4 regions of the Arthrobacter sp. CJL-S3 genome follow, and region 2 is predicted to be linked to each of the others. Evidence: predicted binding sites of a transcription regulator. Region 2 holds the regulator's gene; each other region holds the start of a gene.
What was found. Region 2 encodes HrcA, which represses chaperone genes, less so after heat shock. Its sites were predicted from a motif close to TTNGCACTCGNNNNNNNCGAGTGCNAA; they were not measured.
Positions count from the first base shown of each region.

Region 1: the regulator HrcA is predicted to act here: its motif matches at 4,659-4,685, upstream of groES (co-chaperone GroES).
Region 3: the regulator HrcA is predicted to act here: its motif matches at 2,123-2,149, upstream of groL (chaperonin GroEL).
Region 4: the regulator HrcA is predicted to act here: its motif matches at 2,366-2,392, upstream of AC06G6_RS14310 (FmdB family zinc ribbon protein).

Region 1 covers NZ_CM160046.1:3,173,173-3,181,050, reverse strand. Annotated here, with positions in the region: gene AC06G6_RS14430 (glycoside hydrolase family 3 N-terminal domain-containing protein) at 178-1,809, shown strand; gene AC06G6_RS14425 (shikimate 5-dehydrogenase) at 1,902-2,699, shown strand; partial or broken gene AC06G6_RS14420 (THUMP-like domain-containing protein) at 2,826-4,042, opposite strand; gene AC06G6_RS14415 (hypothetical protein) at 4,099-4,530, shown strand; gene groES (co-chaperone GroES) at 4,841-5,137, shown strand; gene groL (chaperonin GroEL) at 5,215-6,825, shown strand; gene AC06G6_RS14400 (ATP-dependent DNA ligase) at 6,962-7,878, shown strand, end outside.
Region 2 covers NZ_CM160046.1:2,289,185-2,297,062, reverse strand. Annotated here, with positions in the region: gene lepA (translation elongation factor 4) at 1-317, shown strand, start outside; gene hemW (radical SAM family heme chaperone HemW) at 378-1,616, shown strand; gene AC06G6_RS10400 (DUF4870 domain-containing protein) at 1,714-2,133, opposite strand; gene AC06G6_RS10395 (DUF3097 domain-containing protein) at 2,277-3,128, opposite strand; gene hrcA (heat-inducible transcriptional repressor HrcA) at 3,361-4,374, shown strand; gene dnaJ (molecular chaperone DnaJ) at 4,485-5,612, shown strand; gene AC06G6_RS10380 (16S rRNA (uracil(1498)-N(3))-methyltransferase) at 5,615-6,448, shown strand; gene AC06G6_RS10375 (GerMN domain-containing protein) at 6,554-7,453, opposite strand.
Region 3 covers NZ_CM160046.1:749,921-757,798, reverse strand. Annotated here, with positions in the region: gene AC06G6_RS03505 (RNase H family protein) at 1-179, opposite strand, end outside; gene groL (chaperonin GroEL) at 301-1,938, opposite strand; gene AC06G6_RS03495 (ABC transporter substrate-binding protein) at 2,258-3,619, opposite strand; gene AC06G6_RS03490 (cold-shock protein) at 3,616-3,822, opposite strand; gene AC06G6_RS03485 (LytR C-terminal domain-containing protein) at 4,008-4,658, opposite strand; gene AC06G6_RS03480 (DUF3263 domain-containing protein) at 4,740-5,057, opposite strand; gene AC06G6_RS03475 (uracil-DNA glycosylase) at 5,165-5,950, shown strand; gene AC06G6_RS03470 (siderophore-interacting protein) at 6,038-6,877, shown strand; gene AC06G6_RS03465 (threonine/serine exporter family protein) at 7,017-7,878, opposite strand, start outside.
Region 4 covers NZ_CM160046.1:3,144,775-3,152,652, reverse strand. Annotated here, with positions in the region: gene AC06G6_RS14320 (AAA family ATPase) at 1-1,007, shown strand, start outside; gene AC06G6_RS14315 (RcpC/CpaB family pilus assembly protein) at 1,087-1,677, opposite strand; gene AC06G6_RS14310 (FmdB family zinc ribbon protein) at 2,027-2,278, opposite strand; gene AC06G6_RS14305 (5-formyltetrahydrofolate cyclo-ligase) at 2,426-3,061, opposite strand; gene galU (UTP--glucose-1-phosphate uridylyltransferase GalU) at 3,160-4,077, shown strand; gene AC06G6_RS14295 (GNAT family N-acetyltransferase) at 4,083-4,703, shown strand; gene AC06G6_RS14290 (hypothetical protein) at 4,820-5,812, shown strand; gene AC06G6_RS14285 (SDR family oxidoreductase) at 5,933-6,733, shown strand; tRNA gene AC06G6_RS14280 (tRNA-Ala) at 6,780-6,855, shown strand; gene AC06G6_RS14275 (hypothetical protein) at 6,971-7,621, opposite strand; gene AC06G6_RS14270 (hypothetical protein) at 7,762-7,878, opposite strand, start outside.

The sequences.
Region 1 (7,878 bases), 880 kb from region 2:
GCCAGATTGCAGCGAAGACGTGAAAGTATTCACAAAAGTACCCGGACCGCAACGGTTCTGACGGCAGTTCTGGGGCTTGTCCTCGGAACCGCCTCCTGCTCCGGGACCCCGACGCCGGACCCCGCGGCGGATTCCGCCACCCCGGCGGCCCCCGTAGCGACCGCACCCGCCGCCCCGGTGCCACCTGCGGAACCGCCGGGAGATCCGTCAGATCCGGCACCCCCGTCGGATCCGTCCGCAACGCTGCCGGACGATCCCGATACCTTCCCCCGCGCCGGGACCCGGCCGCTCGGCTGGGGGCCGCAGCAGCGGGACGCAACCGCCGCCGCACGGGCCGTGGCCGCGATGACCCCCGAGCAGCGGGCCGGGCAGGTCCTGCTGCCCTTCTACCGCGGACTCGACCACGAGGCCCAGGCCGCGCGCATCGAGCGCCTGCACCTGGCCGGGTCCATCATCATGGCCGACAACGTCCCGGGAACACCGGACGGACGGGTGGACACCGCCAAAATGCACGGCGTCGCCAGCCGGCTCCAGGCCGCGGCACAGGCCGGCGGCCGCAGCTGGCCCGGGCTGATCGGCGTCGACCAGGAAGGCGGCGTGGTGGCACGGCTGCGGGCGCCGCTGACCGAATGGCCCGCCCCGATGAGCTACGGCGCGGCGGGAAGCGGGCCGCTCGCCGGCGAGGCCGGCCAGGCCATGGCCTCCGAACTCGCGGCACTGGGCTTCAACACCGACTTCGCCCCGACCTCCGACGTCACCATGGGCCCGGCCGATCCGACCATCGGAGCCCGGTCAATGTCCGGAAACGCCGACGCCGCGTCCGGCTTCGGCGTCGCCTTTTCCCAGGGGATGCTGGCCGCGGGGCTGCTGCCGGCCGCGAAACACTTTCCCGGCCACGGTTCCGTCAGCGTCGATTCCCATGCCCGGCTGCCGGTCCAGGGCGCCAGCCTGGAGCAGCTCCGGGCCAGGGACCTGAAGCCCTTCCAGGCAGCCATCGACGCCGGCCTGCCGATGGTCATGACCGGCCACATCGCCGTGCCCGCGCTCGAGCCCGGCGTTCCCGCCTCCCTGTCCGGGGCGGCGTACGCCGAACTGCGCGGCATGGGATTCCAGGGCGTGGCCGTCACGGACGCGCTCACCATGGGCGCGGTCAAGGGACCGTACCCCCATGACTCCGCCGCTCCGCTGGCCCTGGCCGCCGGCGCTGATCTGCTGCTGATGCCCGCCAACGTGGAGGCGGCCCATGCCGCGATCATAGCCGCGGTGCGCAGCGGCGCCCTGCCGCCCGAACGTCTCGCCGAGGCGGCACAGCGCGTCGTCACCATGATGATCTGGCGCGCCCGCACCGGCGCCGGGCCCGGAACGGCGCCCGGCAGCGGCAGCGGCCTGTCCCAGGAAGTCTCCGCGGCGGCCATCACCGTGCTGGCCGGGCCCTGCGACGGACCGATCGTGCCCACCAGCGTCCGGGTGACGGGCGGCTCGGCCCAGGACCGGGCGCGCTTCGCCGCCGCGGCCCGGAACGCCGGCATCAGCATCGGTGCGGGGCCGCTCGTCTCGCTCATCGGCGCCCCGGCATCACGGGCCTCCGGGTCCGCACCGGCCGCCCCGCAGACGCCGGCGGACGTGGCAGTCGCCCTCGACGCGCCCTGGCCGCTGGCACACTCCACGGCCCCGGCCAGGATCGCCCTCTACGGCCGGAGCCAGGGCGCTTTCGACGCGCTGGCCGCCGTGCTGGCCGGACACGCCAGGGCCCCTGGCAAGCTTCCGGTCGCCGTCGGGGCCCAGCATCCGGGCACCGGCTGCGCCTGAGATCCGGCCGGCACGGCCGGCCGGCGCCCGGGAACGCGCCGGCACGGCCCGGCCTGTCGTTTAATGGAGGGGTGCCCATCCTGAATAAAGACATGACCCTCTGCATCTCGCTCTCGGCCCGGCCGAGCAACAACGGGACGCGCTTCCACAACCACCTGTATGACCAGCTTGGCCTGAACTGGATCTACAAGGCCTTCGCCCCCACGGACCTCGGCCAGGCGATCGCCGGCGTCCGCGGCCTCGGGATCCGCGGCTGCGCCGTGTCGATGCCGTACAAGGAGGACGTCATCGCGCTCGTGGATGTGATGGACCCGTCCGCGAAAGCGATCGACTCGGTCAACACGATCGTCAACGACGGCGGCACCCTCACCGCCTACAACACCGACTACACGGCGATCGAGCAGCTGCTGCAGCGCAACGCCGTGCCCGCGACGTACTCGGTGCTGCTCCGGGGCGCCGGCGGCATGGCGAAGGCCACCGCCGCGGCCCTGCGCGACGCCGGGTTCCGGGATGTCACCGTGATCGCGCGCAACGAGGAGGCGGGGCGGGCGCTCGCCGGGCTCTACGGCTTCGCCTGGCGCGCCGACGTCGATGCCCTGACGGCCGACATGATCATCAACGTGACACCCATCGGAATGGCAGGGGGCCCGGACGCCGAGGCCCTGTCCTTCCCGCCGGAGGCCGTGGACGCCGCGAGGGTGGTGTTCGACGTCGTTGCGCTGCCGGCCGAGACCCCTCTGATCAAGGCCGCCCGAGCCGCCGGCAAGACCGTGATCACCGGTGCGGAGGTGGCGACCATCCAGGCGCTGGAGCAGTTTGTTCTGTACACGGGGATCCGGCCCAGCGACGAGCAGGTCCGGGCCGCCGAGGACTTCATGCGGGCCCAGTAGCCTCCCGCGAATCCGCGAATCCGCGAATCCGCGAATCCGCGAATTCGGGAAACCGCAAACCCGCGCCTCCGCGAATCGGGAACCCGGGAATCCGGCGGGTCCGGCTGCCCGGACAGCTGCCCGAGCCTAGACCGGCTCCACCGAGATGGCCACCCGCTCCTCCCCGATCCGGGTGAGGACCAGGGTGGCTGTCTTTTTGCCCTTGTTCTTCCCTCCCGGAAGCAGCTGTTTGCGCAGCTCCTCCGGGGTGACCGAGGTGCCGCGCTTCTTGATGTCCAGGACGCCGATGCCCTGGTCCCTGACCCAGGCCTTGAGCGCCTTGACGTTGTACGGCATCACCTCGAGGACCTTGTAGGGCCGGGCAAAGGGGGTGTCCCGCAGCTCCGGGGCGCAGATGTAGGCGATGTGCTCGTCCACGAGGTGCCCGCCCAGCAGGAGCGCGACGTCGGCCACCAGCCCGGCGCGGATGACGGCGCCGTCGGGCTCGTAAAGGTAGCCCTCGACCGGCCCCACCGGCGCGACCGGGCCGCCGTCGAAGTCCTCGGCGCTGGTGAGCTCCGCCGCGCCCGCGGGGCCCAGAAGCAGGGCGGCACGCCGGATGCCCGGCCGCCGGACCGCGTTGAACCACAGCGCCACTTCGGTGACGTCCCCGCCCACCGACACCCACTGCGCCTCGCAGTTCCTGGGCACCGAGTCGTGCGGCATGCCCGGGCCCATCTTCACACCCACGGCCAGGCCGCGCCGGCCAGGGACTCGACGAAGGACAGCGGCGGGGAAAAGTCCTCCGGATCCCAGAGCCGCTTCGTGCCCGAGGTGGAGGTGGTCCGGCGCGCCGGGTCCAGCCACACGCCGTCCATCCCGTCGAGGGCCACCGTCGTCGCGTCGGAATGGACCACCGTGGCGTTCCGGAACGGGATCAGGTTCATCGTGGCGCAGGCCGCCGTCGTCTCGTCCCGTTCCACGGCGGTGACCTGGATGTCGAGCGAGGCGAGTGCCATGGCATCGCCGCCGAGGCCGCAGCCCAGGTCCGCGACATGCTGCACGCCGGCTTCCGCGAAGCGCTGCGCATGCCGGGCCGCCACGGTGAGCCGGGTGGCCTGCTCCAGGCCCGCCTGGGTGAAAATCATCTGCCGGGCGAACTCGCCGAATTTGGCCTCAGCCTTGGTCCGCAGCCGCGACTGGGTGAGGACGGCGGAGACGAGTTCGGGGGAGTGGCCGGCCTTCCGGAGCGAGGCGTTGAGACGGAACGCCTCGTCCTCCTTGTAGGGGCCCAGCGACGCCAGCAGCTCCCAGCCCTCGGGGTTCAGCAGCGGGGCGATTTGGTCCTGCGGTGCGTCAGACATGGGATCAAGCCTAGTTCAGGGCGGGCCGGCGCCGTGCGCCCGATAAGGTTGACGGCATGGAAGACAGCGGCACGGCAAACAGCGGCACGGGCGAGGACTACCAGGAGGAAGGCGCCGCCCGGCAGGACGCCGACGGCGGCCGCCCCGCCCGCCAGGGGCTCGCCCGCTTCGCCCGCCCGGCGCTGATCGCCGGCGGCATCATCGCCGTCGTCTGTGTGGCCCTTCTGGTCATCATCTTCTTCCTGGACTCCTTCAACGCCACCGTCTATTCAGTCGGCGGCCAGGACGTCCAGGACGCCTCCGACCAGGCGAAGGCCATCCGCGAGAACTACGCCGGGGCCCGCGCCGGCGGCGTCGCATTCCTGGCCCTGGGCCTTGGCCTGGCCGCGGCCGGGGGCCTGGTGCTGTACCGGCACCGGAACGAGACCGACTCCGACGACGGCGACAACGGCGAGGATGTCGACTTCGAGGACCTCGGCGGACGGTAGTCCGGCACCGGCACCGCGGACATGTCCAGCGCCCGGCGCCGGCATCGAGCACAACGCCCAAATGTCCCCGGGCCGCGCCCAGGAATGGGCATGTCCCCGGGAGTCCGGCGTTCACCGGGAACGAATTTCTGGCACTCGCCTTGACCGAGTGCTAAGTACTTACATAGAGTCGTCATTAGCACTCTCCCTAGGAGGGTGCTAACACCTGAAGCTTTACAGCCAGGCTGCTGCCGGCACCGCGACGACGGTCTGTACGCCTTGGCACCACAGCTTTGATGTCCACGAATTTGCTGACGAAAAGGAGAGGTCATTGTCGGTCTCTATTAAGCCTCTTGAGGATCGTATTGTTGTCCGCCCGCTCGAAGCCGAGCAGACCACGGCTTCCGGCCTGGTCATCCCGGACTCCGCGCAGGAAAAGCCGCAGGAAGGCGAAGTTGTTGCAGTAGGCCCCGGCCGCTTTGACGACAACGGCAACCGCGTTCCGATCGACGTCACCATTGGCGACGTTGTGATCTACTCCAAGTACGGCGGAACTGAAGTCAAGACCGGCGGCACCGAGTACCTCGTGCTGTCCGCCCGCGACGTCCTGGCGATCGTCGTAAAGTAACTCTCTTGGACCCCGCGCCGCCGATCCTCCTTTGACGGGTCAGTTGCGCGGGGTTCTGTCTTTGAAAGGACAAAACCATGGCAAAGCAGCTCGCGTTTAACGACGCTGCCCGCCGGTCGCTTGAAGCCGGCATCGATAAGCTCGCCAACACGGTCAAGGTGACGCTCGGCCCGCGCGGCCGCAACGTCGTGCTGGACAAGAAGTGGGGCGCCCCCACGATCACCAACGATGGCGTCACCATCGCCCGTGAAGTCGAACTGGACGACCCCTACGAGAACCTTGGCGCGCAGCTGGCCAAGGAGGTCGCCACCAAGACCAACGATGTTGCCGGTGACGGCACCACCACCGCCACGGTGCTGGCACAGGCCCTCGTCAAGGAAGGCCTCCGCAACGTTGCGGCAGGCGCCGCCCCGGGCCAGATCAAGCGCGGCATCGAGGTCTCGGTTGAGGCCATCGCCGCCCGCCTGCTCGAAAACGCCCGCCCGGTCGAAGGCACCCAGGTCGCCAACGTCGCCTCCATCTCCGCCCAGAGCGACGAGATCGGCGAACTGCTGGCCGAGGCATTCGACAAGGTCGGCAAGGATGGTGTGATCACCATCGAGGAATCCTCCACCACGCAGACCGAACTGGTCCTCACCGAGGGCATGCAGTTCGACAAGGGCTACCTGTCCCCGTACTTCGTCACCGACGCGGAACGCCAGGAAGCTGTCCTCGAAGACGCCCTGATCCTGATCAACCAGGGCAAGATCTCCTCGGTCCAGGACTTCCTGCCGCTGCTGGAGAAGGCGCTGCAGAGCTCCAAGCCGCTCTTCATCATCGCCGAGGACGTCGACGGCGAGGCACTCTCCACGCTGATCGTCAACCGCATCCGCGGCACCCTGAACGTCGTTGCCGTCAAGGCACCGGGCTTCGGTGACCGCCGCAAGGCCATGCTGCAGGACATCGCCACCCTCACGGGCGCACAGGTTGTCTCGCCGGAACTGGGCCTCAGCCTGGACACGGTCGGCCTCGAGGTGCTGGGCACCGCCCGGCGCATCACCGTCACCAAGGACAACACCACCATCGTTGACGGCGCCGGTTCGGCCGAGGACGTCGCAGCCCGGGTTTCCCAGCTGCGCGCCGAGCTGACCCGCACCGACTCCGACTGGGACAAGGAAAAGCTGCAGGAACGCCTGGCCAAGCTGGCCGGCGGCATCGGCGTGATCAAGGTCGGCGCAGCCACCGAGGTCGAGCTCAAGGAAAAGAAGCACCGCATCGAGGACGCCGTGTCCTCGACCCGCGCTGCCCTGGAAGAAGGCATCGTCGCCGGCGGCGGCGCCGCCCTCATCCACGCCCTCAAGGCGCTCGACGAGGACCCGGCCGTCCAGGCCCTCGAGGGCGACGCGGCAGCTGCTGTCGGCATCGTCCGCCGGGCACTGACCCAGCCGCTGCGCTGGATCGCCCAGAACGCCGGCTTCGACGGCTACGTTGTCGTCGCCAAGGTCGCGGAATCGGCCAACAACCAGGGCTTCAACGCCAAGACCGGCGAATACGAAGACCTGATCGCTGCCGGCGTCATCGACCCCGTGAAGGTGACGCGTGCGGCCCTCCGCAACGCGGCGTCCATCGCGGCACTGGTGCTCACCACGGAAACCCTCGTGGTCGAGAAGCCTGCCAACGAAGACGAGCACGCAGGCCACAGCCACTAGGCTGCAGCCAGCGCATAAAAGAACCGGTCCAGCCTCCGCTGGGCCGGTTCTTTTGTGTCCATGATGCCCCAGGCGGCCCGAATAGTTCCCGCCCAATCGGACTGGCCGGCGTCGGCGGGCGTGGCAGACTGGTGCCATGCTGCTGGACGAGCTCGTGATAACCAGTGATGCCGTGGCCTCGACCCGCTCCCGGCTGGAGAAAGTCGCAGCGCTGGCCGACCTGCTGCGCCGGATGGAGCCCGGGGACATCGCGACGGCCGTCGGCCTGCTCATCGCCAGGCCGCGGCAGGGCCGGGTCGGGGTCGGTTGGCGCGGTATGACAGCGGCCATGGGGGAGCCGGCTGCCGAGCCAAGCCTTACCGTCGCCGACGTCGATGCTGCGCTGGGGCGGCTGCTCGGCATGAGCGGCGCCGGATCGGCGGCGGAGCGCGCCGCCACCCTCCGGATGCTGACCGCCGCCGCCACCGAGCGCGAGCAGGCCTTCATCGCCGGCGTGCTGCTCGGCGAACTGCGTACCGGTGCCCTTGAGGGGGTGCTGACGGATGCCATTGCCCGCGCCTCCGGCCGGCCGGTCGACGCCGTACGCCGTGCGGCCATGCTCTCCGGCGATCTCGGCGAGACCGCCCTGCTGGCCCTCACGGGCACGGCGGACCAGCTTGACGCCGTTGGCCTCGTCGTCGGCCGTCCCGTGCACCCCATGCTCGCCGCAACCGCGGCCAGCCCCGGCGCGGCGCTGGAGGTCACGGGGAAGGCCTCGGTGGAATACAAGCTCGACGGAGCGCGCATCCAGGTGCATCGCGCGGGCGACGAGGTCCGCATTTATACCCGCACCCTGGCCGAGGTGACCCACCGGCTGCCCGAGGTGGTGGAATTGGTCCGCCGGCTGCCGGTGCGCGATGTGATCCTCGACGGCGAGACCCTCGCCCTCGACGAGGACGGCGGCCCGCGACCGTTCCAGGAGACCATGGCGCGGTTCGGGGCCGACGCGGCGCGCGCCACCGTGCTGCATCCGTGGTTCTTCGACGTTCTCCACATCGACGGGCGCGACCTGCT
Region 2 (7,878 bases):
CACACCGTGACAAGGCCTACGCCTACGGCGTGATGATGACCGGCAAGCTGCGCGAACTCATTCCGCGGCAGCAGTTCGAGGTCCCGATCCAGGCCGCCATCGGTTCCCGGATCATCGCCCGGGAAAGCATCCGCGCCATCCGCAAGGACGTGCTCGCGAAGTGCTACGGCGGTGACATCACCCGCAAGCGCAAACTGCTGGAAAAGCAGAAGGAAGGCAAGAAGCGCATGAAGATGGTGGGCCGCGTCGAGGTCCCGCAGGAAGCCTTCATCGCCGCCCTCACCACGGACGAATCCAAGGACAAGGCCAAGAAGTAGCAGTGCCAGCAATGACTGTCCCCATGCATGCAGGCCTTCCTGCACAGGCAGGCCCGGACCGTGCCTAGCGCCCTCCCGCTGGGCGACCCGGCGCCGCCGGACGGGCTTCTGCCGGCCCAGGCGCTGGAAGGCGCCGCCGGCCGGGCCTTCGGGCTGTACGTGCACATCCCGTTCTGTGCCGTGCGCTGCGGCTACTGCGACTTCAACACCTACACCGCCACGGAGCTCGGCGGCGGGGCCTCCCAGGACGCCTACGCCGGCACCGCCGTCGCGGAGGTCGACTTCGCGGCGGCGGTCCTGCAGCGCAGCGGCCTGCCGGCACGCCCGCTCAGCACGGTCTTTTTCGGCGGCGGAACACCCACTCTGCTCCCCGCCGCGGACCTGGCCCGGATCCTCACCACCGCCATCGCGGCCTGGGGCCTCGAGCCCGGCGCCGAGGTGACCACCGAGGCGAACCCGGACTCCGTCACCCCCGAATCCCTGCAGCTGCTGGCCGACGCCGGCTTCACCCGGGTGTCCTTCGGCATGCAGTCCGCGGTGCCGCACGTCCTCAAAGTGCTTGACCGCACCCACACCCCCAGCAGGGTGCCCCAGGCGGTCCAGTGGGCAAGGGATGCCGGCCTCGCCGTCAGCCTCGACCTCATCTACGGGACGCCCGGGGAGTCGCTGGCCGACTGGCGCTACTCGCTGGAGACGGCACTGTCCTACGGTCCCGACCACATCAGCGCCTACGCGCTGATCGTCGAGGAAGGCACCAAACTGGCCGCGCAGATCCGCCGCGGCGAGGTGCCGGGAATCGACGACGACGACCATGCGGCCAAGTACGAACTCGCCGACGAACTCATTTCGGCCGGCGGGCTCTCCTGGTACGAGGTCAGCAACTGGTCCCGGACCCCGGAGCAGGCCTGCCGCCACAACCTCGCCTACTGGCGCGGGGACGACTGGTGGGGGATCGGCCCGGGCGCGCACTCACACGTCGGCGGCGTGCGCTGGTGGAACGTCAAGCACCCCACCGCCTATGCCAACCGTCTCGGGTCCGGGCTCTCGCCGGCCGCCGGCCGGGAAACCCTCGATTCGGAGACCCGCAACGTGGAGCGCGTCATGCTCGAAGCGCGGCTGAACTCCGGGCTGGAGATTGCCAGCCTGGGCGGGCTGGGCGACACCGGGCGGCACGCCGTCGCCGGACTCATCGCCGACGGTCTCGTGGATCCTGTGGCGGCCTTCCGCGGCCGCCTCGTGCTGACGCTCAAGGGCCGGCTGCTCGCCGACGCCGTGGTCCGCAGGATCCTGCCCGACTGACACCGGCGTTCGGAACCGAACTCAGGCCCGCCGGGAAGGCTCAGGTCACGCCGGACGTTCCGGGCCGGACGTCCCCGTCAGGGCAGGGGCTGCGGGCCTACTTGATCCAGCGGAGGTTGTACTCATAGCGGTGCGGCTGGCCGCGGTTGACGTGGATGCCGGCCGCGACCGAGAAGCACGTCACGGCGATCCAGATGACCGTGGCCAGCACCGCGAAGATGTTGCCCACCACCGGGACGAAGACCAGCAGGTTGCACACCACGGCAGCAATCGTGGGGGGCAGCGTGAAGTTGAGGGCTTCCTTGGACTCCTGCGCCGTGAACGGGCCGCGGTCCTTGAAGATCAAATAAATCAGCAGCGAGGGAACGCAGCCCAGGATGCCGCCGAAGTGCGCCAGCGTAGCCCACTGCCGGTCCTCGTTTGCCGTCAGCGGCAGCGCATTCGCGGGAACGCCGTGGTACGGGGGCTGGCCATGGCCGGCCTGGTTGCCAGTGTGTTCGCGTGCGTCATCTGCCACGGTGTCGTCCTTCGGATTGCGGTGGTGCGTTGCTGCCTGGAGGTGCCAGGGCTGCGCCGGGTGCGTAGCCGCCTTATCAAGAATACTTGCTCGGGCGCGGATTCACCGATCGGCCCGCTGGCGGAGCTGCGCGGCGGGGCGCTTCAGGGGACGGTGAGGAAGTCGATGACCTCCTCCACCCGGCCCAGCAGGGAGGGTTCCAGGTCGGCGTAGCTCCGGACCGCGCCAAGAAGCTTCTGCCAGCCCAGGCCGATGTCCTCCTTGGTGCTGTGCGGCCAGCCGAAGGCCATCAGGATCCCGGTCTTCCAGTCCACGCCGCGGGGGATCACCGGCCACTTCTCGATGCCCAGCACGGCGGGCCGGATCGCCTGCCAGACATCGACGTAGGGGTGGCCGACGATCAGGACGTTGCCGGCCGCGCCGGGGGACGCCATTACCGCCTCCGCGATCCGGGATTCCTTGGAATCGGGCACCAGATGGTCCACCAGGACGCCGAGCCGGCGCCCGGGCCCGGGCCCGAAGGCCGCCACGGCACCGGCCAGGTCATCAATGCCGTGCAGCGGTTCGACGACGATGCCCTCCACCCGGAGATCGTCGCCCCAGACCCGTTCGACGAGCTCGGCGTCGTGCTTGCCCTCCACCCAGATGCGGCTCGCCTTGGCCACCTGGGCGCGCTGGCCGGCCACCCGGACGGAGCCGGAGGCGGTTCTGGTACCGCCGGCGGGTGCCGCGGCGGCACGGGGCGCCGGTGGCATCAGCCGGATCGGCTGGCCCTCCAGCAGGAAGCCGAAGCCGAGGCGGAAGGACCGGGACTTGCCGCGGCGGTCTTCGAGGGCCACCACGACCATGCCGCCGGACTTCTCCACCCGGGTGACGGCCCCCACCCAGCCGGACTGCACATCCTCAAGCACCATTCCGCGCTCCACCGGCACTTCAGGCAGCTGGGCCTTGGCGGGGGCGGACAGGTCCTGAGGGCCCCAATTCTGGTACGACATCGGTTACACACTGCTTTACGCTCGGTTTGCTGCGGCGGGCTGTGCCCGAAAACACCCGCCCCAGGAGGAACGCCCGGAGCGAATTCAATGCTAACAATGCGGCGACTCATATTAGACTGGTTAGCACTTAGGCATGTCGAGTGCTAATCACCATGTCTTGGTGCCGGAACAGTGTCCGGCGCGGCCGGCGACCGGCGGCACCGGATGCGGGACAGTCGAATGGAGGTGGAGCGTGAGCGAACCACGCAAGCTCGAAGTGCTGCGCGCCATCGTGGAGGACTACGTCCATTCACGGGAACCCGTCGGCTCCAAAGCCCTCGTGGAGCGGCACCACCTCGGGGTGTCCAGTGCCACGATCCGAAATGACATGGCTGCCCTGGAAGATGAGGGCCTCATCACGGCGCCGCACACAAGCGCCGGGCGCATCCCCACCGACAAGGGCTACCGGCTCTTCGTGGACCAGATTTCGGCGGTCAAGCCGCTCTCACCGGCGGAACGCCGCGCCATCCAGGCCCTGCTGGAGGGCTCCGATGACCTCGACCACGTCCTCGACCGGACCGTGCGGCTGCTCGCGCAGCTGACCAACCAGGTCGCCGTCGTGCAGTACCCCCACCTGAGCCGGGCCAAGGTCCGGCACATCGAATTCGTCCTGCTGGCTCCCCGCAAGGTGCTCGCAGTGCTGATCGCGGACACCGGCAAGGTGGAACAGCGCGTCATCGACGCGGGGCAGGAACTCTCCGAGGAGGTCCTCTCCGAACTGCGCACACGGTTCCTCGGCAGCCTCTCGGGCACTCCGCTGAACCTGCTGCCGCAGACGCTGCAGTCGGTCATTGCCAGCTGCCCGCCCGCGCGGCGCAGCGCCGCGCAGGCGCTGGCGCGCGGCCTGGAGGCCCTGGCCACCAGCAGCCGCGAGGAGCGGATGGTCATGGCCGGGACCGCCAACCTCGCCCGCTCCAACGTCGACTTCCCGCTGAGCATCGGCCCGGTGCTGGAAGCCCTCGAGGAGCAGGTGGTCATGCTCCGCCTGCTGAGCGACATGGCCGAGGACCCGCGGGGCGTGACGGTGAGCATCGGCCGGGAAAACCCCTACGACGGACTCGCCGAGGCCTCCGTGGTGGCGACCGGCTACGGCCCGGACGCGACGGCGAAAGTCGGCGTGCTGGGCCCCACCCGCATGGACTATCCGACCACCATGGCCGCCGTCCGGGCCGTGGCCCGTTACCTTTCGCGGATTCTCGGCCCCTGACGAACCGCGCAGACCCGCGTCCACCCGCCGGCCCAACGGGCCGACACCAGACTTCTTGCCCCTAACAGGCAGTGCCCCACCGGCAGTACAAAAAGGAAGAGATACACATTTTGAGCAGCCATTACGACGTTCTGGGAGTCTCCCGCGAAGCTACCGGAGAAGAGATCAAGAAGGCCTACCGCAAGCTCGCGCGGACCCTCCACCCGGACGTGAACCCGGGGGACGACGCCTCGGACCGCTTCAAGGCAGTCACCCACGCCTACGAGGTGCTGTCCGATCCGCAGAAACGCCGGATCTACGACACGACGGGCAACGAGAACGGCACCGACAACGGCTTCGGCGGCGGCAGCTACGCCGGCCAGGGCTTCGCGTTCCAGGACATTTTCGAGACCTTCTTCGGCGCCGGCGGCCAGGCCGGACCGGCCTCCAGGGTCCGCCGCGGCCAGGACGCCCTGATCAGCGTCCGGATCGACCTCCGCGACGCCGTCTTCGGCGTCAACAAGAAAATCGAAGTGGACACGGCCGTCACCTGCCCCACCTGCGACGGCTCGTGCTGCCGTGCAGGCAGCCACCCGGAACGCTGTGACATCTGCGGCGGCAGCGGCCAGGTCCAGCGCGCCGTGCGTTCCATCCTCGGCCAGGTCATGACGACGGCCCCCTGCGGGTCCTGCGAGGGCTTCGGCACCGTCATCAAGGACCCCTGCAACGAATGCGCCGGCCAGGGCCGGATCCGCAGCCGGCGTTCCCTGACGGTCAAGGTTCCCGCCGGTGTCGCCACCGGCACCCGCATCCAGCTCTCCGGGCAGGGTGAGGCCGGACCTGCCGGCGGCCCCGCGGGCGACCTGTACGTCGAGATCCGGGTCAACAACGACGCCACGTACGTGCGCGACGGCGACGACCTGCACGCGAGCCTCAACATCCCCATGACGGCCGCCGCGCTGGGCACCGAGCTGACCCTCGACACCTTCGACGGCCGCCAGGAGATCGATGTCAAGGCCGGCACCCAGTCCGGCGAGGTCATTACGCTCCGCGGGCTCGGCGTCACCCACCTGCGCGGCTACGGCCGCGGCGACCTCAAGGTCCACCTCCAGGTGGACACCCCCGCCAAGCTCGATGCCGCCCAGGAGGATCTGCTCCGCCAGCTCGCCAAGCTGCGCGGGGAACAGTTCAGCGAAGGAAAGCTCGCCGCGAGCGGCGGGGTCTTCGCGAAGCTTCGGGACCGGCTCGGTAACCTGTAGCGGTGAGCAACCCGGTCTTCTTCACCGCCCCCGGCACCCTGGACGGGCTGGCCCCCGGGTCCGTCTTCGTCCTTGACGGTCCCGAGGCCCGCCATGCCGTCACGGTGAAGCGCCTTGGCGTGGGGGAGACCGTGGACATCGCCGACGGCGCCGGAAAACGCCTCACCGGCACCGTGGCCGCGGTCGCGCCCGGCGAACTGTCCGTGGAGTGCTCCGGACTCGCGGAGGAGCCCCGGCCCGCGGTGCGGCTCGTCCTGGTCCAGGCCCTCGCAAAGGGCGACCGGGATGAACTCGCCGCCGAAACCGCCACCGAACTGGGGATCGACGCCGTCGTCCCCTGGCAGGCGGAACGTTCGATTGTCCGCTGGAAGGCCGAACGCGCTGCGAAAGCCCACGCCAAGTGGCAGTCCGTCGTCACGGCGGCGGCCAAGCAGGCACGCCGCGCCTGGATTCCCCGGGTCCGCCCCGCCGTCGACGGCGCCGGGCTGCAGGCGGCGGTGGCCGCGGCCGACCTGGCCATCATCCTGCACGAGGACGCCGTGCGTCCGCTGCGTCAGGTGCTGGAGGCCTGGCTTGCGGCCGGCCCCACCGACAGCCCCGCCGGCTCAGCGGCCGGCAGGGATGCTGCCGGCGGCGGCGCTGCGGTCGACGGGGAAGATCAGGGCCGCGAGGTGCTGCTGATCGTCGGACCCGAGGGCGGCATCAGCCCGCGGGAAGTGACCAGGCTCTGCGACGCCGGCGCGGTGACGGCCCTGCTGGGGCACCATGTGCTGCGCTCGTCCACGGCCGGTCCCGCCGCCACGGTCCTCGCCAGCGACATCCTCGGCCGCTGGTAGCGGAGGCGGTCCGTCCGCCCCAAAAGACCGATCGACTGCTCCGTAACCGCCGTTTTGAGGGTTCAAAAGGGCCGTTGCGGAGCAGTCGATGGTAGGGGTTGTCCGCTATTTGACCGTGAACCCGCGGGTGTCGACGTTCAGTTCCTCGGCCGGGTTGCCCTCCTCGAGCTGCGACACCCGGACCTCGTAGTGGCCCGGCCCCAGGCTGACCGAGAGGCCGAACGCTCCCGACTGGCCGGCCTCGGCCGACGCCGTGACCGTCCCGTCCAGGTACCTGGTCTCGACGCTGCCGTCGATGCGCAGGATCTCCCACTTAAGTCTGCCGCCCGGAGCGGTGCTGCGGCCGGAGATCTTGACGGCGCCGTCCTCCACGGAGGTCCCTTCCTGGGGATCAATGATCCACACCGGGGCGACCATGCCGGCGCTGCGTGCCGTCGGGGCGCCAAGCCGGACATGGTTGAAGGCGACGTAATCGGTGTGCCCGTCCACGAGCACCACCACCTGGATCTGCTGGCCGGCATCGATCAGCCCCGCGCTGGCCGCGGCCGCCGTCGCGGTGTAGACGAGCTGCTGGACCGCGCGCTCGGCCATGGCCGGGTCCACATTGCTGTTGAAGGCGTCGGCGGACATGTCCACCGTGATGACGTTCTTGCCCGAAATGGAGCTCGCCAGTTTCTTGGGGTTCTGCCACGGGGTGAAGAAGTCCGGGTCGAACGGCTTCTCGGACATCATGACCCGGAGCGCCCGCGTGACCGGGTTGTCCTGTTCCGGAACGTCACGGAACTCCCGGTAGAGGAACGTGCTGTCGTTGCTCCGCCCGATCCAATACACCGGCGCCTTGTTGGACGCCTGCGTGGTTTCCAGCGGCGCGCTCGTGGCCGGCGCCGACGCCTGGGCAGACAGGACCTGCGACGGGGCACTGGAATCCGTGATGCCGGTCTGGGGCGTGGCCACGCAGCCGGTGAGTGCCAGGGCCAGCGCTGCGGGCAGCGCCAGCAGCGGCATGCCCGGACGTGTCCGCCTGCCTGCCGCTGTGTGCCCAGTCCCGCGATCCCTGATGGCTTGCCTTCCGCTTCTCGTCTTCTTGGTGTTCTACCGCCCCGGCCCGGCTCAAAAGCCGTGACGGAGGCCGGTTTCCAGCATGGCATATGGGTCCGGCGGCAACGCCGGGAATCGGCCGGCCGGCGGGAACTGCAACGGGAACGATATGAGGCCGATACGAAGTTGATACCTAAAACCGGGAACAGCGCCGCATGACTCCGGGCCGCGGCCCGACAGGCCGGCCCGCCAGGCGCGGTGCGAAGCCCCGCACTGGCGTAAGATAAAAGGACCCGCTGACCCCGGAACCAGAAGGCGCGAACCACGGTTTAATCAAACGCCGTCAAATCAAGCGCCGTCGGGGCCGGATCAGCGGACAGACCATTTCCGAA
Region 3 (7,878 bases), 1.5 Mb from region 2:
TCGCCCGGCAGGTGCGCGGTGGAGCGGAACAGGTCCAGCACGGCCATGAGCTCGCCCATGTTGTTGGTGCCGTGCGGCCATCCCCCGGCCCGCCAGCAGTCGTCGCTCACATACCAGGCCCATCCGGCCGGGCCGGGATTTCCTAAAGCCGAACCGTCGGCTGCTGCTGTAATCGTCACTGCACTATCCTGCCAGACCGGGACGGCCTCCAACGCCGACGGCGGCCCCACCAGAAGGTGGGACCGCCGTCGTTGAACTGGACGTTCAGCGCTGGACTGGCCGGCGCCGGAAGCCGGGTGGTTAGAAACCGCCCATGCCTCCCATGCCGCCCATGTCGTCGCCGCCGCCCATGGCCGGGGAGTTCTTCTCCGGCTTGTCGGCCACAACGGCCTCGGTGGTGAGGAACAGGCCGGCAATGGAAGCCGCGTTCTGCAGGGCAGAGCGGGTGACCTTGACCGGGTCGTTGATGCCGGCAGCCAGCAGGTCGACGTACTCGCCGGTTGCTGCGTTCAGGCCGTGGCCTGCAGGCAGGCCGCGGACCTTGTCGACGACAACGCCGGGCTCGAGGCCGGCGTTGAAGGCGATCTGCTTCAGCGGGGCGTCGATGGCAACGCGGACGATGTTCGCACCGGTTGCCTCGTCGCCTTCGAGCTGCAGGTTGGCGAATGCCTTGGCACCGGCCTGGATCAGGGCGACGCCACCGCCGGCGACGATGCCCTCTTCAACAGCAGCCTTGGCGTTGCGGACAGCGTCCTCAATGCGGTGCTTGCGTTCCTTGAGCTCGACCTCGGTTGCGGCACCGGCCTTGATGACTGCAACGCCGCCGGCCAGCTTGGCCAGGCGTTCCTGCAGCTTCTCGCGGTCGTAATCCGAATCGGAGTTCTCGATTTCGGCGCGGATCTGGGAAACGCGGCCGGCAATCTGGTCAGCGTCGCCTGCACCCTCGACGATGGTGGTCTCGTCCTTGGTCACAACGACCTTGCGGGCGCGGCCCAGGAGTTCGAGTCCGGCGGTCTCAAGCTTGAGGCCGACTTCCTCGGAGATGACCTGGCCACCGGTGAGGATGGCGATGTCGGCGAGCTGCGCCTTGCGGCGGTCGCCGAAGCCCGGAGCCTTGACGGCGACGGACTTGAAGGTGCCACGGATCTTGTTGACGATCAGGGTGGCCAGGGCCTCGCCCTCGATGTCTTCGGCGATGATCAGCAGCGGCTTGGAGGACTGCATGACCTTCTCGAGGACAGCAACCAGTTCCTTGACGTTGGAGATCTTCGAGTTGACGATCAGGATGTACGGATCCTCAAGGACCGTTTCCTGGCGCTCAGCGTCGGTGACGAAGTATGCGGAGATGTAGCCCTTGTCGAAGCGCATGCCTTCGGTGAGCTCCAGCTCGAGGCCGAACGTGTTCGACTCCTCGACGGTGATGACGCCTTCCTTGCCGACCTTATCCAGGGCTTCGGCAATCAGGGCGCCAATCTCGTTGTCACCGGCAGAGATCGACGCGGTGGCGGCAATCTCTTCCTTGGTTTCGATTTCCTTGGCGGAGGCCAGGAGCTCGCGGGTGACAGCTTCGACAGCCTTCTCGATGCCGCGCTTGAGGGACAGGGGATCAGCGCCGGCCGCGACGTTGCGCAGGCCTTCCTTGACCAGGGCCTGAGCCAGCACGGTGGCAGTGGTGGTACCGTCGCCGGCGACGTCATCCGTCTTCTTGGCAACTTCCTTGACCAGCTCGGCGCCGATCTTCTCGTAAGGATCGTCCAGCTCGATCTCCTTGGCGATGGAAACACCATCGTTGGTGATCGTGGGGGCGCCCCACTTCTTTTCGAGGACGACGTTGCGTCCACGCGGGCCGAGGGTGACCTTGACGGCGTCGGCGAGGATGTTCAGGCCCCGCTCAAGACCGCGGCGTGCCTCTTCATCAAATGCAATGATCTTGGCCATAACGGCAGTAGTCCTTTCGGGACAGTCGTTAAGAATGAACCTTTGCTGCGGTGCCCGCGACGGACGATCCTTGCCCTGCGGCCTCTGTATGCCGCCGGGCCAGGGATCTCACCCCAGCCAGGTGTTTCTTTCGCTCCCGGAGGCGGCTGCTGCAACTTCGCGGCCGGGCGAACCGGGCGTCGTTTTAGCAGTCAATACGCGGGAGTGCTAACTCAATAATTAGCACTCCCCCGGGGAGAGTGCAAGCAGTGCGCGCGGGGGAACGCCCTGCACCGGCCCGCTGGCGGTGCTCCGGCACGACGCAATACGCTACGGGCGATTAACTCCCGTTGCTGCTGGCCGTCTCGCTGCCGCTCATAGTTGCCGTGTTGTCCGCACCGTACGTGTAGACGACGTAGTTCGCGGAGCTGATATCACCGTTGGCATCGAAGCCGATCCGCCCGGATTCGCCGTCGTAGTCGGGCTGCTTCCCGGCCCGGAGGACGTCGAGGCACTCCTGGTAGCTCTTGCAGACCGCGGCGTCGCCGGAGGGCCCGGAGCCGCCGGACGCCTGGACCTTGCCGCCGGAGACGGCGATCAGGCTGGCCGCAACGGAGGCGCCGGCGTCGTCCTCCGCCGCGGCGGCCGCAACGGCGGCGAGGTTGACGGCGTCGTACGTCTCAGCGGCAAAGGTCATGTCCGCCAGCGCGGGATCCACGGACACCAGTTCGCCCTGGAAGTGCGCGGAGGCAAAGGTCCCGGGCAGGATCCCCCGGGCACCGCTGAGGGCGCTGGAGCCGAGGCCTGGGCCGTACTGGTTGACCGCACCGTCGCTGAGGATGAGCTTCGTTCCGGCAACGCCGGCGTTGTTCAGCTCGGCAATGGCGCCCTGCGCCCCGGTCCGGGAGACCAGGACGACGGCGTCGGGAGCCGCCGCCTTCACGGCAGCGGCCGCCTGCTGGGCCTGGCCCGGGACGAACCCCGCGACGGCGACGGACCCGAGGCCGGACTGCTGCGCTGCGGCGGCGACCGCGGTGGAGACGTCCTTGCCGTAGCTGCCTTCCTCGTACACCACGGCGAGGGTGGAGGCACCGCTGTCCTTGGCGAGCTTGACCAGCACGGGGGCCTGCGCAACGTCGGCTGCCGAGGTCCGGAAATAGAAGCCGCCGCTCTCATAGCTGCTGAGCCCGCGGGCGGCGTTCGCGGGGGAAATGATGGCGATCCTGGCGTTGGAGAGGACATCGATGGCGGCGGGCGCCCGGCTCGAGTCCGTCGGGCCGATGACGACGTCGGCTTTGGCGGCGACCAGCGCCTTGGCCTGCGCTGCGGTGTCCGTGCCGATGGTCTCCGGGAGCAGCTCCACCGGTTTTCCTTTGTGGCCGCCGGCGGCGTTGATTTCCTTGACGGCAAGTTTTGCGGCGGCCAGCTGGGGGGCGTTGAGGAAGCTCTGCGGGCCGGTGTTGTCGAGGATCAGCCCGATCCGCAGGGTGCCGTCACCGCTCGCGTCCGCCTGCCCCACGCGGGCGCCGCCTGTAGGGGCCAGACACGCGGTTGTGGTCAGGGCAGCAGCCGCGGCCACTGCCACGGCGCGGCCGATCCGCTGGGCGGCAGACCGGCGCCGGGGAGCGCTGCCGGGAGCCCTTCGAGCGGCGGCGTTGCCGGCAGCTTCCTGCGGGGCGTGCGCTGCGGCGGCGAAAGTCACTGGACGGGCCGGACGCTTTCGGCCTGCGGGCCTTTTTCGCCCTCGCCGACCTCGAGTTCGACCCGCTGCCCCTCGTCCAGGGCACGGTAGCCCTCCCCCGCGATGGCAGACCAGTGCACAAAGACATCGGCCCCGGAGCTGTCCACGGTGATAAACCCGTAGCCTTTCTCGGCGTTGAACCATTTGACGGTTCCCAATGCCATGGTGGCCACACTTTCAGTTGACTGGCGGGCGGCCCACCACAATGTGGGCCGCGGAATGCGTCACGCAGGATGCAGGCACAGGATGCAGACACAGTCCGCAATTACTGTACCCACAGCCCTGTGCCGGAGCGCAGGGCGGGGTCGGGTCAGGGGTTCAATAGTTATTCAGGCGTAACCGGAACGGACTACTGGAAACCTGGCGCCAGGACAACAACGAGCGGGAGCTGGAATTCGGCCGAGTCCACGACGGTCGGGATGCCCAGGAGTTTGCCAAGGGCTTCGGCGTTGCTCTTCTGCGCGGCCCCGCTGTAGAAAATGACGGAACGCTGCTGGGGCGCACCGCCCCAGTTCCCGACTGTGCCGATCGTCCAGCCGGCGGTGGAGACGGTTCCGCCCACCCGGGTGGCCAGTCCCGCAGTGCCCGAGGCGTTGTAGACCGCTACGGGCTGGGTCTTGTCGACGACGGCGGCCGCGGAGGCGGCCGCGGAGGGGGTGGCGGACGCGGTGGGCGCTGCGCTGGCCTCCACGCTCACCGGGGCCGGGCTGGTCGGCTCGGGGCTGGTCGGCTCGGGCGCGGAGGCCGTGTGTGCGGGTGACGCGGAGGCGCTGCTGCCCACCTGCTCGGCCGAGACCGCCATCGTCTCGCCGGCGGAGGAGAATCCCAGCTTCGGCAGAATCAGGAAAGCCACGAGGCCGACGGCCAACGCCGCGGCGCCGACGGCCAGGATGGACCCCAGACGGCGGCGTCGGCGGGTTTCGGCGACGGCCCGGTGGACACCCTGGCGTGTGGAGGTCTCCGGGACCCGATCAAATTCATCCCGAGCGTATTTGGTCATGGTAAAAACGACGTCCTTGCTGATTTCTGACGATGTGCCCACGCCGGCGTCCGCGCGGGAATCCGCGCTTCCGGCTGTGCATTACGCGTCTGAGCCCAAGCGGCGAGCAGTGCGCGCACGTTGGCGTGACGTACGTAGTCTACGCAATCTCTTCACCAGCATCGGATCGTGGGCTAGTGCATCCTCGGTGTCGATGAGGGCGTTCAGGAGTTGGTAGTAGTGCGTGGCGGAGAGGTCGAAGAGCTCCCGGATGGCTTGTTCCTTGGCGCCGGCGTATTTCCACCACTGCCGTTCCAGCGCCAGCATCTGCTGGTCCCGGCTGCCCAACGGCGACTCGGGACTGGTCACGGCGGCGACAGATTCCGCCGTCGAAAGGTGCTCCTGCGCTTGTTCGGCCACGACACACTCCCTGCTTGTTCCGGTACGGCTGGATCGGTGAAAAGTCTTCACCCATGTTACGGGCGAATAACAGTGCTGTCATTCGCCACCCTGCGAGAATAAGCCCTGTGCCTACCTCCGACTCCCTTGACTCCGATGCCCTGTTCGAGCTGGAGCCCGCAGTGACCCGATCCGTGGGCTTCGCCGAGCTGGCCAGCCTGCCGCTGCCTGAGCTCGTGGCTGCCGGCTGGGCCGGAGCGCTGGCCCCGGTCGAGGGGAAGTTGCGCGAGGTCCTGTCGTTCCTCGGCCGGGAAGTCGCCGAGGGCCACGAGGTGCTCCCGTCGCCGTCGAACGTGCTGCGGGCGTTCCGGCGGCCGCTGGCGGACGTCCGGGTTCTGATCGTGGGCCAGGATCCGTATCCGACGCCCGGCCATGCCGTCGGGCTGTCCTTCGCCGTCGACGGCGCCACCCGGCCCATCCCGCGCAGCCTCGTGAATATCTACAAGGAACTCGAGGCCGATCTGGGGCTGCCGCCGCGGATCCACGGCGACCTCAGCGGCTGGGCGGACCAGGGGGTGCTGCTGCTGAACAGGGTTCTCAGCGTCCGGGCCGGGGAGGCCGGCTCGCACCGGAACAAGGGCTGGGAAGCCATCACGGCGGCGGCGATCAGCGCCGTGGCGGACCGTGTCACCGCCGACGGCTCGCCCGCGCCGCTCGTGGCGATCCTGTGGGGCCGCGACGCCGGGACCGTCCGGCCGCTGCTGGGCTCCACACCCGTGATCTCCAGCGCCCATCCGAGTCCGCTCTCGGCCTCGCGGGGATTCTTCGGTTCCCGTCCGTTCAGCCATGCCAACACGCTGCTTCAGGAGCAAGGCGACGGCACGGTGGACTGGGAACTTCCTCCGCTCCCCTAGCAGGCGTCCCGGTCGGGCTTCACAGTCAGGCTTCACAGGCAGGGTTCGGCCCAGGGTTGTTGGCGGTTGTTGGCTAGGCTTGGCTTCATGACCTCAGTCCCCGCAGCCACCTCCGCCACCCGGAAATCCCGCCCGCAGACCAACCTCACCGTCCTGCGCCGCGAGCAGCTCTCTCCGCACATGGTCCGGATTATTGCCGGCGGGCCGGGCTTCGCCGGCTACGTGAACAACTCCTTCGTGGACCGTTACGTCAAGATCGTGTTCCCGCAGCCCGGGATCGACTACCCGGAACCGCTGGACCTCTGGGAAGTCCGGGAGTCTATGCCACGGGATCAGTGGCCGCACACCCGGACCTACACCGTCCGCTGGGTCGACGAGGCCGCCGGCGAACTCGCCATCGACTTCGTGATCCACGGCGATGAGGGCCTCGCAGGACCGTGGGCCGCGGCCGCGCGGCCCGGCGACGCCCTGACCTTCACCGGCCCCGGCGGCGGGTACAACCCGGATCCGGCCGCGGACTGGTACCTCTTCGCGGGCGACGAGTCCGCACTGCCGGCCATCGGCGCCTCCATCGAATCGCTGCCGGAGGATGCCCACGGGCTGGCCTTCCTTGAGGTGGACGGCGACGCGGACATCCAGGCCATCGCCGCGCCGGCCGGTGTGGAACTGCGCTGGCTCCTGCGCGGCGGTGTGCCTGCCGGGGCCAGCGGACTGCTGGTCAGCGCGGTGCGCGACGCCACCTGGCCGGAGGGCCGCGTGCAGGTGTTTGCGCACGGCGAGCGCGGCTACATGAAGAGCCTGCGGGAGGTGCTCTACGCGCAGCGCGGGCTGGAGCGCTCCCAGGTTTCGCTCTCCGGCTACTGGGCGATGGGCCGGGTGGAGGACGACTTCCAGGCCGAGAAAAAGCTGCCCATCGGGAAGATCTAACAGCACGATCCGGCCAGGTGTCGCGGGGTTTCCCCACCTTTGCCATCACAACGGCGGGGCTCGCCGGCCCGGCGGCCCGCCACGCCGTCGGGACCCTGCAAAAGTGGGGAAACCCGGCGGCGCAGGGTGCCCAGGAGACCTACCGGCGCCGGGCCCGCCGTCGTTCGTTGCTGGCCAGGCCGCGCGTCAGGGGCCGGGCGAGCGTGTCACCGAGGACGATGCCGGCCGCGACCCCCATCACGATGGCCCCGGCGTTGAGCATCCCGCCGGCGCCGATGAGGATCTCGGATTCCTCAATGGTCAATACATACATGGATCGGAATATGGTGAGTCCGGGCAGCAGGATCAACACTGCCGGAACGGCGACCACCAGCTGCGGGGCGCCCATCCGCAGGGCGAGCACGCGGGCCAGCAGACCGATCACCACGGCGGCGAGGGCCGGTGCGAACCGCGGCCCGATACCCGCGGCTTCACCCCCGATGAGGACCAGGTAACCGATGACGCCCACGGCCGCGGTGGGAAGCAGCAGCGCCCAGCTGGTCTGTTCGGTGATTCCGATCGCGACGACGGCGATGGCAACCATGATGCCCACGGCCCACCATGGATACGCCGGAGGGAATGTTTCCGTAACGTCGATCGACTCCATCCCGGTCATGTCCCCGACCACGAAGCCGACGGCGATGCCGGCCACGAGCGCGCCGAACGTCAGCATGGTGGACAGGAACCGGCCCGCCGCCGTGACCGGGAATCCGTTGATCGCATCCTGCACCGAGGAGACGAGCCGTCCGGTGGGCAGGAGCAGCAGGATGCCACCGACCACCACGATGGCGGGGGGTATCTGGATTCCTACCAGGCCGCCGAAACGCCATAGCAGCAGGGCGATGAAGGTGACCAGGAAGGAACACGAGGCGGTGACGAAGAAGTCCGGGGTGCGCCAGCGCGACAGTTTTCGGGCCAGCAGGCTGACCAGGAGGTTGGACAGGAAGGCGACGGCTGAGGCG
Region 4 (7,878 bases), 860 kb from region 2:
ACAGCCTGGGACCGCTGTCCCTGGCCGGAGGGCGGGCCAAGTTCGCCCTCGCCATGACACGGGCGCGGCGTTCGCTGCACGTGCTGAGCTGCTTCCGCCCCGAGGACCTCGACGTGACCCGGCTGAACCACGGCGCGGTCGACTTCTACGAACTGCTGGACCGTGAAATCGCGGGCAACTCCGATCTTGGCAGCCCGGCATCGCGGGCCGCCGCCAGCGAACAGGCCCTGGGGGCTGACCCCCTCGTTGCGGATCTCGGCGACCGGCTCCGGGCCCGGGGTGCCCGGGTCTGGCACCAGTACGACGGTGCCCTGAACATGGTGGCCGCGGCCGACCCGTTGAGCACGCTCGGACAGGACGACGCCGAGATTCCCCGGCCCGTGGCGATTGAGTCCGACGGCACCGAGCAGTACCGGCGGCTGACGGTCCGCGAACGCAACAGGCTCCGTCCGCAGCTTTTGGAACGACTCGGCTGGCGCTACATGCCACTATGGACCATAGAGGTCTTCACCGATCCGTCGGCCTGCGCCGACCGCATCGGCGGATATCTCGGCCTGGAAAAGCCGGCGGTGACGCACCGGAAACAGGCCGCGCCGGGATTCTTCGACGACGACTTCGAGAACCTTGCCGTCAGCGAAGCGCAGGCCTCGGAGCGGCGGGCCCCGGCCGGAGCGCCGGACAGCGCGCATCAGGACAGAACAGATCAGGGCAGCAAGGAGGCCGGCGGCATGACTGCGGACGGCGATACCCAGAACCACGGCGATACCCGGAACCACGGCGATACCCGGAACGACCGCGATGGCCAGGACGACCGCAGCCAGACCAGCGGTGAAGCCCGGGACGACAGCCGGGACAGCGCCGCGCACCAGCCCGCACCGGCGGCAGCCGCGGCCGGTGTGCTGCCGAACAAGGCCGCTGAAGATGATCCGCGGCGCTGGGGCGACGAGCCGGGCGGCTACGACCACGACTCCTGGCTTGAGGAACAGAAGCCTCCGCACTGGGGCTAAGATTCTTCCCGGCCCGGACCGCCCCGGGGCGGGCTTCCGGGAGGGCCCCTGCCAAGGGATCACCTGACGGGACGGCCGGCTAGCCATTGGCGCCTGCCACCAGGACGAAGAACAGCTTCCCCTGTGTGGAGGCACCGGCGAGGCGACCGGCCTGATCGGCGTCGGCAGCGACCACCAGGAGGCCGTCCGTCTCCCCGGTTGCGAGCCATTGGCCGGAGCCGTTGCCGTGCTCGGAGGTCCACAGCACCGGCACCGCGGCGGCCAGCACCTGCGTTGCTGCCGGCTGGTCAAAGCTGTTGCCGGTGGTCATCACGACGTTGACGAGTTGCCCCGGGGAGAGCAGCTGGATCGAGGCGGGATCGGCCATCCGGAGCGGCACGGCGGCGGATCCCGGAGGGCTTCCTGCCAGCAAGCCGGGACCAAGGAGCTGGGCGTCAGATAGGAGTTGGCCCCTGCGCAGGGCCACCGCGAGCTGTTTGCCCTGCAGGGACTCGGCGCTGCCGTAGCTGCCTGCGGGCACCAGACCGCGCGGGACGCTCAGCGCCGTCAGGTCATCCGGGCCCAGTGTTTGCCCGGCCGGGAGGTCCCGTGCGGCGGCGAGGGCAGAGACCGTAAAGGCCGGTGCCGGGGTCAGCTGCTGGACGGTGAGACCGGCCGCCACACACAGCAGCAGCGCCACGCCCAGCCGCCGGTTGCGGGAAAGCCAACGGGCCAGCCGCCTGCGGGGAGACGGCCCAGCGGGTCCTGGCCGACGCCGCGGACCTGAAGGGGCCGACCGGACTCGGCGGCGCGCGCGCGACCCGCCGTTTCGGAGAACCGATAGAGGGTGCCACGCGCCATGAAAAAAGGCCCGAGGGCTGACTTCAGGGACGACGTCTGCGGACAGGACGGGAAGGGCGGGGGTGGACATAGCCCGACACTATGCAGCGGTGCGGACGCCGGACAGGCGTGCTGTGGGCTATGTGGACAACCAGCCAGGCAGGCACGAACCGGAACGGGGGCGCAGCCCCAGGCAGGTCCTAGCTGGCGGAAGCGGCGGCAGGCGCCGGAGTTGCGGCCGGGGCGGGAGCCGGTGAGACGGTGCTGCCTTTGGCGTCGCGGGAGTCGGTCCGGTAGAAGCCGGAACCCTTGAAGACGACGCCGACGCTGTTGAACTTCTTGCGAAGGGTCCCCTGGCACTCGGGGCAGGACGTGAGGGAGCTGTCGGTGAACGACTGCACGATCTCGAAGGCGTGGCTGCAGTCCTTGCAGGCGTATGCATACGTGGGCACTGGAAATCCTCCTCTGGGACAAACGAGCAGGTCCCGTGCTGTCCGGTGGGGACCGCGGTCGACGTGTCCGTCTCCGCAATCCGTCCCTTAGCAGTCGCAGGGCCTGAGTGCTAATTCTATCACCCCTGCGGCGCGTCCTTTTATGCGCTAACCGTGCTGCAGCGTGAGCAGGCCCGCCGGGGTCAGGGCGGCGGCCACCTTCCGATCAAAGGGCTCTGCCGGGATGCTGCCGGCGGGCAGGACCTCGCCGTCGTACACAACTGCGGCAGTCGGCAGGGGCGGCAGCCCGCCGTCGGCGGCCGGGGCCCCGGACCCGAGGAGGGTAGCCAGCGCCGCCAGGAACTTGTCGTAGTAGCCGCCGCCCTGGCCGATCCGGTTGCCGGAGTAGTCGACGGCGGTGGCCGGCAGGAAGATGCCGTCGGTGTGCTGCATGACGGCAGTGCCGTGGCGTTCCCCCGCTGGCTCCTGGATCGGCGCGTAACGGCTCCGGACAAATTCCGATGCCGGTGTCCAGTACACCCAGCTCAGCGCCAGGCCGGGTTCACAGACCGGAAGCAGTACCTGATGGCCGGCCTTATGCAGGGCTGCCAGCAGGGGAGCGGTCGGCGGCTCGGAACCTACCCCAAGATAGGCGGCAAAAGTGCCCGGGCCGCCACCGGTCAGGCCGGATGCCCAGGCAAGTCCGTGCCCGGCAATTCCCGCGGCGGCGTTTTCCAGCCGGTCCGGCGTGAGCCCCGCGCGCCGGGCGCGGTGGCTTGCCCGGATCTCTTCCTTCGACGCCATGCCCGTGGTCCTTAAGTGTGATGCGGCCCGGCAAACAGCTGTTCTCCCGGCGGCTCGAATGATTACCCAATGTTTGGTCCCTCCGTTAGATTAGTCGAGTGACTACACCCAACGCTCCCGTCCGCAAGGCCGTCATCCCCGCAGCCGGCCTCGGCACCAGATTCCTTCCGGCCACCAAGGCCATGCCCAAGGAAATGCTGCCCGTCGTCGACAAGCCGGCCATCCAGTACGTCGTGGAGGAAGCCGTCAAAGTCGGTCTGAACGACATCCTGATGATCACCGGCCGCAACAAGCGCGCGCTGGAGGACCACTTCGACCGCGTCCCCACGCTGGAAGCCATGCTTGAGGCCAAGGGAGACACTGCCAAGCTCGAGTCCATCCAGGCGGCCAGCAACCTGGGCGACATCCACTACGTCCGCCAGGGCGATCCGATGGGCCTGGGCCACGCCGTGCTCCGCGCGAAGCAGCACGTGGGTTATGAGCCGTTTGCGGTCCTGTTGGGCGATGACCTGATCGATGCCCGCGATGACCTTCTCAGCACCATGATCGAGGTCCAAGCGAAGACCGGGGGTTCGGTGGTCGCGCTGATCGAGGTTGAGCCCTCTGAAATCAGCGCCTACGGCTGTGCCGATGTCCAGGCGATCGGCGGCGAAGAGTACGTACGGATCAACCACCTGGTCGAGAAGCCTGACGTCAAGGACGCGCCGTCGAACCTGGCCATCATCGGCCGCTATGTCCTCCACCCGGCGGTCTTCGAGGTGCTGGAACGCACTGCCCCCGGCCGCGGCGGCGAAATCCAGCTCACTGACGCGCTGCAGGAGCTCGCTGCCGGTGACGGCGAGGGCTACGGCGTGTACGGCGTCGTTTTCCGTGGCCGCCGCTACGACACCGGCGATAAGCTCAGCTACCTCAAGGCCTGCGTCCAGCTGGCCTGCGACAGTGACGATCTGGGTCCCGGCCTGCGGGAATGGCTGCCGGGCTTCGCCGCGAGCCTGGCTCCCAGCCTGACCAAGTAGCCCCGGTGGGGGGCAGCTTCCACTGGCCGGTGACGCTTGAAAGCGGCGACCTTGTGCTGCGCCCGATCCGTTACCGGGACCGCAAGGAATGGACCGAGGTCCGTTCCCGCAACAGCGAGTGGCTGGCCCCCTGGGAAGCGTCCAACCCCGTTCCCGGGGGTGGCCTTCCCGACTACCGCCACATGGTGCGTTCCCTCAAGACGCAGGCCGCCCAGGCCACGGCCCTGCCGTTCCTGATTACAGAGCGGACCCCGGGTTTCCGGGAGCCTGTCATCGTGGGTCAACTGACGGTCTCCTCCATTGTGTGGGGCTCGGCCATGATGGCCACCCTCGGCTACTGGGTGGACAAGGACCGGGCCGGGCACGGCATCGCGCCGACCGCGGTGGCGCTCGTGACGGACTACTGCTTCCAGAACCTTGGGCTGCATCGGATGGAAATCAACATCCGGCCCGAAAACGGGCCCAGCCTCCGGGTGGTCGAGAAGCTCGGCTTCCGCGACGAGGGCTACCGGCCGAGGTACCTGCACATCAATGGTGAATGGGCCGACCATCGGACCTTCGCGCTGACCGCTGAAGAAGTGCCGGAGGGGCTTCTGGAGCGGTGGCAGCAGAGCCGCCCCGCGTAGCCGTCAGACCCGTGCTGACCAGCGCTTACGTCATCAATCCAGTCAATTGACAGTTCCCCCGCGACACACCGGGGACAATGCGGCCCCGGACCCCGTATTGCTCATACGGTTTTGGTGTGGATATCCCTCTTAGCAGCTCTGTGATCCTTGTCATTGCTGTTGCGCTCTGGATTGTGTGGGTTGCCCCCTACATGCTCCGGAACGGACGCCACCAACTGCAGCCCGCGGGCGAGCTTGCGGCGGACTTCATCGATCTCGAAACAGCAGCCCCCCAAGCCGGGAACGTCATGAAGATGGCGGCCCAGCAGGAGAAACCCATGACCAGCACCCAGCGCACCGAGTCCGCCCCGGGCACCACCGGACACGACGGCGGCCACACAACGGCGGCCGCCGGCCCGGCGTTCAGAATCCGCTACGGCCGGTTGGCCCTCGCCCTGGCCGGTCTGCTTTCGCTGCTGACCGGCGTCGTCTCAGCGGCCCTGCGACTCTTCGGCCTCGGCGCACCCTGGCTGCCGTTCGTTGCGTTGGCGGGCGCCGTCGCCGCGGTCTTTATGCTCCGCTGGCTTGCGGTCCGGGACCGCCGCCGAAAAATGAACGCCGCGTTTCGAGCGGCCATGAGCGCACCGGCCCGCCCGGCCCACCCGGCCGAGTCCGCCCCCGAGCGCCCGCTGCGGGAGCCGGCGGGCGAGCCCCGAGAACGCGCCGAGAGCCCGCTCTTTGACGCCCAGGCGGACGCCGCGGAACGTCAGCCGGCACCGAGGCCCCTGACCGCCCAGGAACTCCGCCAGGCGGCGCTGGCGGAAGCCATGGCCTCAGGCGACACGTCCGTCCGCGGCACCGTGGACGCCCGGCCCGCCGAAGGATCCAGCTGGGAGCCGGTGGAAGTCCCCAAGCCGACGTATGTAGAGGCGCCGAAGGCCGAGCGGGCCGCCCCTGAGCCGCTCGATCTGCCGGAAGCCCCGAAGGCAGTCGGAAAACCGTCGCTGAAGCAGGGCCTCCCGCAGACGCCGGCCGTCAGCGCCGGTGCGGACGCCGAGCAGAAGCCGATGGGCAAGGCCCAGAGCGCCCTCAGCAACCTGGACGACGTCCTGCAGCGACGCCGGGCCTGAGCTTCGTCCCTCCAGCCCCGGGCAGCCACCAACGGCCGCCCGGGGCTTTTTTGTGCCCGGCGGATCCTGGCCGGCGGTCCGCTGCGGCGCAGAACCCGGCCGGGGCGGTAGCCTCAGGGCATGACTCGAATTTGCGTTGCCGGGGGAACCGGCCAGGTGGGCCGCGAGGTGGTGCGGCAGGCCGTCGCGGCGGGGTCCGCGGTGGCGGTCCTCTGCCGGAATCCGCCGCCCGCCGGGGACCCCGCCCGGACCGCCGGCGCGGAGTACTTTGCGGCCGACGTGACCACGGGGGCGGGGCTGGCCGCGGCGCTGGCCGGGGCCGACGTCGTGATCGACTGCCTGGAGGGGCGGTCCGGGAAGGCGCTGAAAGACTTCGCCGACGGCGGCGCCCGGCTGCTTGCCGCCGCCCAGGACGCCGGCGTGCCCAGGGCCGTGATGCTGTCCATCGTCAACTGCGACCGGAGCAGCTTCGGCTACTACGCCTCGAAGGCAGCCAAGGAGTTGGTCTACGAGCGGTCCGGACTCGAGACCATCGCGCTCCGGGCGACGCAGTTCCATTCGCTGCTCGCGACCACTTTCGCCGCCGGCTCGAAACTGCGGATCATCCCCGTGGTCGCAGGCGCCCGTTTCCAGCCCATTGCACCCGCCGATGTCGCGGCCGCCCTGCTTGAGGAGGCCCTGAAACCCGCAACAGGACGGCGGCACAGCGTCAGGACCGTCGGCGGCCCCGAGATCCACGGGATGGGGGAGTTCGCCCGGCAATGGAAGGCCGCCACCGGCTCCCGTGCACGGCCGGTGCGTCTGCCGCTGCCCGGGGCGATGGGAAAATACCTGCGCGCGGGCCTGAACCTGGCCCCGGAGGAACGCCACGCCGGTGAGACTTTCAGCGGCTGGCTGGCAAAGAAGGCGGATAGTTTGTAGCCTAGGGACACCGGCAACGCCGTTCCTTCGGGACCGGCGTTGCTTCGGGGCTATAGCTCAGTTGGTAGAGCGCTTCGTTCGCATCGAAGAGGTCAGGAGTTCGAATCTCCTTAGCTCCACCATTTGCAGGGGTTTCCTGACCACCGGACTCCTGAATTAAACGCTTGGCGAAGAGTCTTCATGTTCATGTGTGCGGAGGGCCCGACTCAGCTCCCCCGAACCGTGCACCGATGCTGCCTAAGGGAAAATCACCGGGATCAGTTCATCCAGTGGCGTTTTGGTGCGACGGGCCCAGGCGCCCGCGGCGGCGGCCAGCGCCAAGGCGGAGCCGGACAGGACCCGGGATGCACCGTGGCGACTGACCAGCTCTGTCGCCGAACGCGATGCCCGTCCCTTCCCTGCCAGGGCCAGGACCTCAGTTGCCGCCTTCTCGCCGTTCCAGTGACCCGGCGGAAGGGTGCTGTCTTTGACGGGGTCCCCAGGTACCCAATCCGAGGCTCCGGCGAACCAGCTATCCAGCAGACCAAGGGCCGCACCGATGCAGCCGGCTACGGTCGGCGCTGTGCCGTCCGGCGATTCGGGCGGTATGTCTTCAAGTAGATCAGTGGCGTATCCGGTGGCGCCGCTGAGTATGGCGCTGACGACCTCCCGCAATATGTCAATCGCCAGGTCGCGCGAAGTGCCCACCGGGCTGAATAACTCCAAGTTGCGGCGTTCACTTGCGCTGGCCATCGCTCGATGGAGCTCTTGCATATCAACCGGCTGTCCGCCGCGGTAATCGATATCTTCAGCTGCAAACAACGCCTCAAGTTCTGCCATCCCCGGTGCTTGATTAATCTCAGGGATTCCGTCCGGTTCCGCGTCGCGCCGTTTGTAGCCGTCCGTCATTCGTCCATCGTGCCAGCATCGAAAGAACAGCGACAGGCCAACACACAAATCCGTACGGCCGGCCTTCCCGGCAGCGCGTCGCGTCAGCCAAGGGACCGCCTGGCGACGTGGGCCTCCATCCGGCCACGGCTCCCGGTGTGTTATCGATTTTGTTGGTAGCCCCAGCTGAGGGCGTCCCGCACGCAGCGGGTACTGAAACCGGGGTGATCCGCCGTGAGCCGTTCCACTTGCTCGGTAGTTTCGGACGGTGTCCAGGC